2 regions of the Hyphomicrobium sp. MC1 genome follow, and region 1 is predicted to be linked to the other one. Evidence: predicted binding sites of a transcription regulator. Region 1 holds the regulator's gene; the other holds the start of a gene.

The links. The regulator LexA, encoded in region 1, represses DNA repair genes until DNA is damaged. The targets are predictions, from matches to a motif close to TGTTCNNNNTGTGTTCNG.
Region 2: HYPMC_RS18825 (adenosylcobalamin-dependent ribonucleoside-diphosphate reductase) is a predicted target of LexA. The motif match lies at 3,049-3,066, and genes of this name have one in related genera.

What each region holds. Positions count from the first base shown of each region.
Region 1 is NC_015717.1:2,713,751-2,719,119, reverse strand. Features, by position in the region: gene HYPMC_RS13205 (ComEC/Rec2 family competence protein) at 1-1,855, shown strand, start outside; gene lexA (transcriptional repressor LexA) at 1,914-2,657, opposite strand; gene HYPMC_RS24265 (hypothetical protein) at 3,110-3,247, shown strand; gene HYPMC_RS24260 (hypothetical protein) at 3,904-4,149, opposite strand; gene HYPMC_RS13185 (ParA family protein) at 4,548-5,369, opposite strand, start outside.
Region 2 is NC_015717.1:3,913,265-3,918,633, forward strand. Features, by position in the region: gene HYPMC_RS18800 (ABC transporter permease) at 1-477, shown strand, start outside; gene HYPMC_RS18805 (YdcF family protein) at 642-1,286, shown strand; gene HYPMC_RS18810 (1-acyl-sn-glycerol-3-phosphate acyltransferase) at 1,279-2,079, shown strand; gene HYPMC_RS18815 (hypothetical protein) at 2,228-2,530, shown strand; gene HYPMC_RS18820 (hypothetical protein) at 2,731-2,949, shown strand; gene HYPMC_RS18825 (adenosylcobalamin-dependent ribonucleoside-diphosphate reductase) at 3,111-5,369, shown strand, end outside.

The DNA of each region.
Region 1 (5,369 bases):
CCGCACGATGTCGTCCAAAACGCGCGCCGCACCGGGCGACAAGATCCGCATCAAAGCCAATCTCTCACCGCCGGCAAAGCCAGCGCTTCCAGGCGGCTTCGATTACGCGCGCACCGCTTGGTTCGAATCTGTCGGCGGCGTCGGTTACGCATTCGCAGCACCGACGATCGAAGGCCACGTTGACCCCAATAGCATCGTCCAATGGTATCGCCGCACCATCGAAAATATCCGTCAGGCGATTGCCGCGCGCATCCGTGCGGCGCTTCCTGGCGAAACCGGCGAGATCGCGCTTGCCCTTATCACCGGCGAGCGCGGCGGCATCAGTGCCGAGACGAACAACGCCTTCAAGAATTCGGGCCTGTTCCACATTCTCTCGATCTCCGGCCTACACATGGTGATTGCAGCAGGTGCCGTTTTCTTTTCGATCCGCCTGATCCTCGCTGCGATCCCGCGCATCGCCTTGACGATGCCGATCAAAAAGATCGCCGCTGCGCTCGGCATCATCAGCGCGGTCGCCTATCTCGCGATTTCGGGAGGCCAGTTCGCAACCGTGCGCTCGGCGCTGATGATCTTCATCATCTTCGGCGCCATGCTGATTGATCGCCCTGCGCTTGCGTTGCGCAACGTTGCGCTCGCGGCGTTCCTAATTCTGTTGGCCTATCCCGAAAGCCTGCTCGATGCAGGCTTTCAGATGTCGTTTGCCGCTGTGACGGCGCTGATCGCCTCGCACGAATTTTTGAGCAGCCTGTTCAATCGCGAGCAGAAGCCGCATCCCATCATGCGCGTCATCGTCTTCTTCGGTGAGATCATCGCCTCGACTCTGATCGCAAGCGTCGCGGTCGCGCCGTTTGCCGCCTATAATTTTCACCAGAGCCAGCAATATGCCGTGCTCGCGAACATGATCGCCATTCCGATCTGCAACCTGATCGTCATGCCGGCGGCGCTCGTCGCGATGGTGCTGATGCCGTTCGGCCTCGAATGGCTCGGCCTGAAGCCGATGGGCTGGGGCATCGAAGGCATGACGTGGTGTGCGAACGAAGTCGGCGCGTTGCCTGGTGCAGTCGGACATATTCCAGCGATCCCCGAACTGGCTTTCGTGCTGATGCTTACGGGCGGCGTCTGGTTTTTGCTTTGGCAGACGCGGATCAGGCTTCTCGGCGTTGCGCTTGTCGGCGCCGGGCTGCTTGTTTCGCCTTGGATGCCGCGCCCTGACGTTCTGATCGGACAGAAAGGTCTGCTTGTCGCCGTGCGCGATGACTCGGGCAAGCTCGACGCCATGCCGGGCAAGGGCACGAAATACGATCTCGACCGCTGGCTCGAATACGACGGCGATTCCCGAACGGCGCGCGATGCCAAGATCGGCAAAGGCTTTACTTGCGATGCGATCGGCTGCATCGCGCATGTCAAAGGCGCGACCGTCGCGGTCGCGCGCCATCCCGCCGCCGTGACCGACGATTGCCTCAACGCCGACGTGCTTGTGCTCGATACGCCCAAGCCCGGCAATTGCGCCGTGCCGCGAACGGTCGTCGATGTTTTCGATCGCTGGCGCAATGGCGCTTACGCCCTTTATGTCGACCGCAGCGACGACAGTCCGGAACCCAAAATCCGTCTCGAAACGGTCGCGGCTCATCGCGGCGAACGACCTTGGAGCGAGATGCCGGAGCGAAAGCAGGCAGCGCTGCCGAAACCCCGTATTCTGCAGACCCCGTCCCCGGCGGGTGCCCCGGCTGCCGAACCTGCCCGGACCGCCGAAGCAGAACCCCAAACACGCACCTCAGCCGACGTCGATCCGGGGGAGGGGGCGGAACTCGAAACGGAAGATATCACTGAGCCGGACGCCGAGAGCGGGCGTTAGCCATCGACGCTGCCCCGCGTCGCTCTAGCTCCGTCGACGCATGGCGGCGAACTGCCCCTCAATACCGCCGCATCAAGCCGACGAGGCGCCCCTGAATGTCGATCTGATCCGGCCCAAAGATCCGCGTTTTGAATTCGGGGTTCGCGGCTTCGAGCGCAATCGTCGAGCCCTTCTTGCGCAGCCGTTTCAGCGTCGCTTCCTCGCCCTCGACCAGCGCCACGATGATATCGCCGTTCTCCGCCGTATTGCAGCGGCGGATGATGACGGTATCGCCGTCATGGATGCCCGCCTCGATCATCGAATCGCCTTTGACCTCCAGCGCAAAGTGTTCGCCGTTGGTCAGGATGTCGGGTGGCACCGCAATGTCGTGCGTGTGGTTCTGAATGGCGCTGATCGGCGTACCGGCGGCGATGCGGCCCATGACCGGGATCGACACCGTCCGCGCGTCGATGACGTGCGACGGCGGCGGCGGCGTGGCCACATTCGTCTTCGGCGGCCCGGAGCCTTCGATCACGCTTGGCTGGAAGCCCCGCTGCGGTGCCGCGGCCGCGTTGGCACCCGGTGCCGCGGACGGCAAGCCAACCTGGTTGTCCGGCAGCTTGATGACCTCGATAGCCCGCGCCCGGTGCGGCAGGCGGCGGATGAACCCGCGTTCCACCAGAGCGGTGATCAGCCGATGAATGCCGGACTTCGACCTGAGATCCAGCGCATCCTTCATCTCGTCGAAAGATGGCGGCACGCCGCGCTCCTGCATGCGCGCATGGATGAAGAGGAGGAGGTCTTTCTGCTTTTCGGTGAGCATAGCGGTTCGTCTCAAGCCTTTCCTGGCTGGCAAGCGCGGCGGGCTGAGACGCTGACCACCGAAAGACCGCCCGCTCATTTACAGTACAAATCGTGTATGTACCCTAACCGTTCTCGTCTCGTTCTGCAACCCATGCAAGTCAATAATCAACACGAACCAGCGCATGCGGCTCTGAAAGCACAGTTTCGTTGGCGCATCCGACTCGCCCGCGGCGAGCCGGCCGGATGCGCATACGTGGTGCATCTTCCTTCGCTCGACTTCAGAACGAAGAGCCAAGCATGTGCTGGCGGCGGGCTCTGCGAAGCAGAGTCGCCGGCACCCACAATGCTCCGGCATGCTCCCCCGCAGGGGAGTCGCCAGCAAACAAAGAGCCGACGGAAAGACCTCGCATGTCTGTTTATCGACCCGGGCGTTTCATACTTTTGCCGTTGAGGTGGAGCATCGTGCGAACAATGCGAGGTTTGTTTTCTCAAATCATCATTGGGGTCATCGTCACCGTCATCGGGACGCTTGTGACCGACGCCATCACCGGCGGCAACATGAGCCGTCATTTCGTTCCGGGCGTGCACGGCTCCTGGCGCGGGCATTGATGTCCAGATTTGCGCAACTCCTCTGACGCTTTAATGCACGACGCTCCCGATGTGCGCATCGTGGCTGGCTCTCCTTTTTGATTGCGCCGGAACGACAGCTTTTGATTTGCGCATGGCGACTCCCCTGCGGGTAGCCGGCCGCCATGCGCGGATTTTTTCGGCGCGCCGGCCGCCCGGCGCGTCGCGATGAACAAAGATCCGGGCATGCGCCAACGGCCGGCTCCGCTTTTTGATTGCGCCGGACGACACGCCTACGGCGCGCCGGCCGCCCGGCGCGTCGCGAAGGAAGAAGCTCCGGGCGTGTGCAACCGGCCGGCTCTGCGGAGCAGAGTCGGTTGCACCAAATATAAAGCACGAAGCGGACGGGTTCCGCGGCTGGGTCGTGGCATTTGAAGTCTCGGAACCGATCCGCTCCGTGACAGCCTGAGAACAGGGTCGCGAGCACGGTCACTTAATGAAGCGGGATGCTCCGCACACGGGTTTCTCACCCCGTGCGGACCGGCCGTTCGCCTTGTCCGGAAGCGCGCGTGACGCGCCGGGTCAGGCTGCCCCGTCCGAGCCCGACGCAACGCCTTGCGCGCGAGCCCTTCACCGGACGGGCGAGGGGATTATGCGGGCGGTTCGGAAGGCGGGGATAAGTTTTTTGTGTGTGACGGTCAGCCCGCTATTCGACCTGCGGTCGCTGCGGATTTCGCGCGGCTCGTCATGATGGCCTGATGGCGGGCCAAAATCTTTTTGAGTGCCGCAGGTCGGCTCTTCGGAGATGCGCTCGTAAACTTCTTTGCGATTGCGGAAATTTCAGCGGCATTGAGTTCCTTGTCGGACTCTATGGCAGCGTAAATCGCATTGAAGCCTTCTTCATCTCCCAGAGCCTCCTCAAGGCGCCGCGAATATTTTAGCACGATTTCATCTCGAATGACGGCAGACTGCTTTGGCTTAGATGGCTTAGCTATTTTCGGTTTGGACAATTCGGCAGACAAATCCGCCAGGCTCGATTGCGTATGCCGCCGCAACGAGCACTCCAGTTGCCGTATTTCTTCGATTGTTGAGGCTTTCGCGTGCTCGTCCAAAAGCGATGCGAGCGCATTCAAAAAAGCACATAGATCGGCGATGGGCGAAGGCTCCGAACTGATTTTCGGGGAAGCAACGCCAATCGTTTTCGCAAGAATTTTGACAGTGTGGTTTGGAAAAGATTCGAGAAGAGGAAAGAAGTCGTGAGCCCACGCATCATCGACCGAAAGCGGTGTACGCGATCTGAAATCGATCCCGCGCTTAAGGAGCGATTTTAATTCAGAGCACTTCATTCAGCGGCCACCGGTAGCATAAGTTGGATCGCGTCATTGCCATCTGGGTCAAAGTCATCAGGATCGTCCACACCTTCAAATGATTGAGCAGGGGGGACGCCGACTTGGTTCGCGATCGTTCTCGCCAGCGAGAGAATAGCGGCGCGGACATTCGGAGAAGAATTGTCGCGAGGAAGATTGAAATACGCGATGCCATCATCTGCGTTTCGAACCAATCTCACGGTGTTGGGGATAAAGGTTGTTGTCGGAAGGAAGCCGCATCCGAAACGCTTTGTGTTCATTAAATCCTGTAACCAACTCATGACTTCGCGTGTGATATTGAGATTTGGACTGTACCGCGTCGCGACGACGCCGACGTGTTTGAGGTGCGGACACAAATTAGCGTCGCGCATGAATTTCAGCTGCTCGCAGAACGAAACAACAGATTCACCAGACGGCTTATCGAGGATGGTGGGAATCAGGACATGCGAACTTGCGCAAAGAGCTTGGATCGTTCCGGCAGTCAGCCTTGGCGGGCAATCGATAATGATAAGATCGAAGGCGTCTTGGACAGTCTGAGAGTGCAGAAGCTTCGCTAAATTGTACCGCATCTCCGCCGGGCGATAGATGTTTCCGATGAGCAAATCGGAAATCCAATGCCGCCATGCGCGACGATCCGGTTCGCGCACGTTCAATAGCCATTCGATCAGGAGCCGATTTTCGGCTTGAGCGAGATCGTAATAAGCCGTTGCGACCTTCAAACGAGGCTCTTGTCTTACCTCTTTGCAAGTCTGCAAGAACAAGTTCGGTTCAAGCTGTCCTCCTAATGCCCGAGTGGC
Region 2 (5,369 bases), 1.2 Mb from region 1:
GCATCGCTCGACGACCATCGCCGTTGGCAGCAACAGATCCGGGCCGTGACGCGGTCGTTTGCGCTCGGCGGCCTGGCAATTCTGGCGCTTGTCGGCGCAGCGACGACGGCGATCATCGTTTCGGCAACGCGCAGCGCCATGGCGTCCAACCGAGAAATCGTCGAAGTGCTGCACTTCGTCGGCGCCACCGACAAGTTCATTGCCCGCGAATTCGAGAAGCACTTCCTGCGTCTCGGCATCAAGGCCGGCATCGTTGGGGCGGCCTTCGCCATGCTTGTCTTCATGAGCATGCCGGCCATCACGGAGCTGCTCGGCGGGGGAGCCGTCAGCGCCGTCGAGATGCAGAGGCTGATGGGGACCGGCGCGCTCGACGCGCTCGGTTACGTCATTTTGGGGTTTGTCGTCGTCACCATTGCGGGGCTATGCATGGTGACGTCGCGCGTCGGCGTCTATCGCATCCTGAACGGCAAGCACTAGCCGCCGTCCGATAAGACATCTGCAGGGGGAACTACCGTGATTTGCTTGGCACAGCGTCAGGCTCAGCCGGAGGAGACGGCTGCCTATCCGGTCCGAAATCGGCTAGAGTCCGACGCCTTGGCAAGCAGCAGTCCGGCGCGCGAGATCGAACCAACATTCCAACCATGACAAGGATTTCTAAGGCCTTCGTTTTGATGCTGGCGCTCGGCACGGCTGCGCTCGTGTTCGGGTTCGTGCTGTTTGCGGTTTCCGTGACACGCGACGACGCAACGGGCTGGGACAAGGCCGACGGCATCGTGGTGCTGACGGGCGGGGACAATCGCATCGAGGCCGGCGCCAAGCTCATGAGCGAGGGCCGCGCCAAGCGGATGCTGATTTCCGGCGTCAACCGCAAGGTCAGTCGCGAAGAGATGCAGAGGCTGCTCGGCATCGATAAGCAGATCTTCAATTGTTGCGTCGATCTCGGCTATGAAGCGCTCGACACGGTCGGCAACGCTGACGAAACCCGAACCTGGGCCAACTCGAACGGCTATACGAGATTGATCATCGTGACGTCACGCTACCACATGCCCCGTAGTCTCGCCGAGCTGGCGCTCGCCATGCCGGGCGTGACGCTGCTTCCCTATGCGGTAACGCCGCGGCGGTTCCCGGAAACCGCCTGGTGGCTGCATCCGACCACCACGCGCGTGCTCATTTCGGAATATTTGAAATTTCTCCCCGCCGTCGCCCGCCTTACGGCGCAGAGGATCATGAACTGGAGCGACGGGCGGTCTGTTGCGATTATGCCGGATAAGCGCGCCGATGGCTAATTCAGTAGCAGCCGGGCCTGGCGCTTTGGTTATCATCAGATCGCTGATCTATTTCGTCGTGTTCTACATCGTGACGGCGCTCTATCTCGTGCTTGGCTCGTGGCTGCTCATCGGGCCACGGCCATGGGCGATGAAAGGTCTCGAAGTTCACGGCCGCACCTGCGTCTGGCTGCTGCGCCTCATCTGCGGCACCAAACTCGAAGTTCGTGGACACGAAAATCTGCCGAAGACGGGCTGCCTCGTCATTTCAAAGCACCAATCGGCATGGGACACATTCGGGCTCATCTCGCTCTTTCGTGATCCGGCGATCGTGCTGAAAGACGAGTTGAAATGGATTCCATTCTACGGCTGGTTTTGCATCAAGTTCGAGCACATCCTGGTCAAGCGCGAGAAAGCCTCGGCGGCGCTCAAAGCCCTGATCCGGGACGCCCGGCAGAGGATCAGCATCGGCCGCGAGGTCGTGATTTTCCCGGAGGGGACGCGGACCATTCCGGGTGCGGCGCCCGACTATAAGCCCGGCTACGTAGCTCTTTATGAAGCGCTCGGCGTCGTCACCGTGCCCCTGGCGCTCAATTCCGGGCTGTTCTGGCCGCGCCGCAGTCTTTGGCGCTATCCGGGCACCATTGTCGTGGAATTCCTGCCGCCACTGCCGCCGGGATTACCACGCGCAGAGTTTCGCAAAAAGATCGAGACGGCCATCGAAACCGCGAGCATGCGACTTATTGAGGAAGCGGCACGCAGTCCCTCGCCGCCGCCCCTGGCGAAGACGCAGAATCCGGCTCAAGCCGCATAGGTTTTCCACATTTTATCCAACCGCCTGATGTGCCGATGCCGCAACGCGGTGAAAATCGTCGGTGTGGTTGCGATTTGTTATGCACGGCGTTCTCATCGCTGTGGCACGATCTTACGTCTGATCGTTTCAGCAATCATGGAGCCATCCAATGCGTACTTCCGCCCGGTTGATGTGGGCCATTCTTGCCGTCGGAGGCGTCGCTATGGCCGCCGCTCCGGCCGAAGCCAAGCAGTGTTTCAAGAAAGCCGCCCAGGGCGTTGCGCTCACGGAAGGGCTTGCACATTTCCAGGTCGATGCCGCGCTTCTGCAAGCGACCGACTGGAACATTTACTTCACCTGGGTTTCGGGCAACGGCACGCCGGGATATTCGTTCGGTCCCCGCCACTATAAGTGCAACTCGGAGGCGATCGGCTATTCGTGCTACGGCGAAGCGACGCTCTGCAAACTTTGAGGCGATCAGCCTTCCCGAGATAAACGTTCGCCGCAAAGCCCGCCAGATCGGCGGGCTTTTTCAATTGCCGTTGACCGCAAATTCCAGGCCCATCGAAGGCGGTGCTTACCATACGACCAATTGTTTTTCCGCTAACCATTACAATTGGAAGCAAATGCTTTCTAATGGTCTGGCGGGGAGTTTTATTTTGAGGAGTGCGTATGTTGAAAATCAAAGCAGCTCTCGCGACGTTTGCTGTCGCGATGCTCTGGGCTAACAGCGCGTTCGCCTTCTGCATTGGTCCGTGGTGCTTTGGCGGCGGTGGCGAGGGAGGCGGTGGTCCGGCTCCTGCGCCCGAGATCGATGGGCCGGCTAGCCTCACGGCTGTCGCCTTGCTCATCAGCGTCGGCGCCATCGTCTACCGCAAGATGAAGGACTAAGGTCGGCTCGCCTCTTTGGGCGCGCAACGATTCCAAAGATGGGACCGCGGCTGTCGTCGGCCGCGGTTATTTTATTTGAGCGATTGACTTGGCGAACCCGGGAACATATAGTGAACACGCATTGAAGATTGGTTGGCAACGCCTATATCCCGGTGTCCCCGATGTCTGCGATTTTATCAGCTCTGCCCGCGATTTCCGACGCCATTTGGCGGCGCAAGTATCGCTTTGCCGGGTCGCCGACAGCGGCTGGCGATGAGACGATCGAAGACACCTTCCGGCGCGTAGCCAAGGCTGCAGCATCGGCGGAAGCCGACAGCGCCACGCAAGCGAAGTGGGGCGCTGCCTTTTACGATGCGATGGCCGATTTCGGCTTTCAGCCGGCCGGTCGCATCCTGGCCGGGGCCGGTACGGACCGCAACGTTACGCTCTTCAATTGCTTCGTTCTCGGCGCAATCCCTGACGATCTTTCCGGCATTTTCGAAAGCGTTAAAGAAGCCGCGCTGACGATGCAGGCCGGTGGCGGCATCGGGCATGATTTCTCGACGCTTCGCCCCAGCGGCGCGACCGTCAAAAGCATCGGCGCAGATGCGTCGGGACCGGTCAGCTTTATGGACGTCTGGGACGCCATGTGCCGCACGATCATGTCGGCGGGCCAGCGCCGCGGCGCGATGATGGCGACACTGCGCTGCGATCATCCCGATATCGAAGCTTTCGTCGCAGCGAAATCCGATCCGCTGCGGCTCAGGAATTTCAATCTTTCGGTTCTCGTGACCGATGCCTTCATGGAGGCCGTGAAACGCGGCTCGCCTTGGGAACTCGTTTTCGAAGGCAAGGTCTACAAGACGATCGACGCCAAGGGCCTTTGGGACAAGATCATGCGGGCGACGTATGATTACGCAGAGCCCGGCGTCATTTTCATCGACCGGATAAACGCGGCCAACAATCTTGCCTATTGCGAGACAATCTCGGCGACGAACCCGTGCGGTGAGCAGCCGCTGCCACCTTATGGGGCCTGCCTTCTCGGTTCGATCAATCTTGCCCGTTTCGTGGAGAAACCATTCTCGCCGGACGCGCGCGTCGATCGCCAAAAGCTCGAAGCGCGCGTTGCAACCGCCGTTCGCTTTCTCGACAACGTTATCGACATCTCGCGCTATCCGCTCGAAGCCCAGGCGCAAGAGGCGCGCGCGAAACGGCGCATCGGCCTCGGCATCACGGGGCTTGCAGATGCGCTGATCTTCCTCGGCCTTTCGTATGGCAGCTTGGCTGCTCGCGAGAAGGCGGCCGAATGGATGGCGATTATCCAGAATGCCGCCTATCGCGCCAGTGCAGCGCTGGCCGCTGAGAAAGGCGCGTTTCCGCTGTACGACGCCAGCGCTTTTCTCGCGCGGCCCAATGTCGAGCGTCTCGGCAAGGATGTGCGCGCGGTGATTGCGACCAACGGCATCCGCAACGGCTGCCTGACTTCGATCGCGCCGACCGGCACGATCTCGCTGCTCGCGGGCAATGTTTCGAGCGGCATCGAACCGGTGTTCGATTTCGTCTACCAGCGGCGCATCCTCGGCGATGGGGCGACGGCGAGCGAAGAAACCGTCGAGGATTACGCTTACCGGAAGTTCCGCGCCCAGTTCGGCGAGAATGCGCCACTGACGCATGCGTTCGTGACGGCTGAAACATTGTCGCCCGCCGAACACGTGGCGATGCAGGCAGCGATGCAGCCCTACGTCGACAGCGCCATCTCGAAGACGATCAACACGCCTGAAGCCATATCCTTCGAAGACTTCCGGGATATCTATGCGGAAGCGTTTGCGCTTGGCCTCAAGGGTTGCACGACCTATCGGCCGAATGCAGTCACGGGCGCGGTGCTGTCCAAAGCGGAAGGGGCAAACGATGCGAAACCCGCGCCGACCTCCAGCGTCGGTGCTTCGGAAGACCCGGCGAAATTCGGCGACGTCGTCTATATGACGAAGCCACTCGAACGCGACGCAGCGCTCGAAGGCATAACGTACAAGATCAAATGGCCGGCGAGCGCGCATGCGCTCTACGTCACGATCAACGATATCGTTCGCGACGGACGACGACGGCCGTTCGAGATCTTCATCAATACGAAGAACCTCGAACACTACGCCTGGACGGTGGCGCTGACGCGCATGGTCAGCGCCGTATTCCGCCGCGGCGGCGATGTTTCGTTCGTTGCTGAAGAGTTAAAGGCGGTGTTCGATCCCGAAGGCGGGCGCTGGATGGGTGGCCGCTACGTGCCTAGCCTGCTGGCCGCCATCGGTAACGTCATCGAACAGCATATGCTGCACATCGGTTTCCTCACGCGCGAAGATGCCGAAGGCAGCGACGCCAAACCTATGCACCTACCCGTTGCGGCCATCGAACGATTGGGCGGCGGCCCGCAGACAGCGGCGCGTGACGGC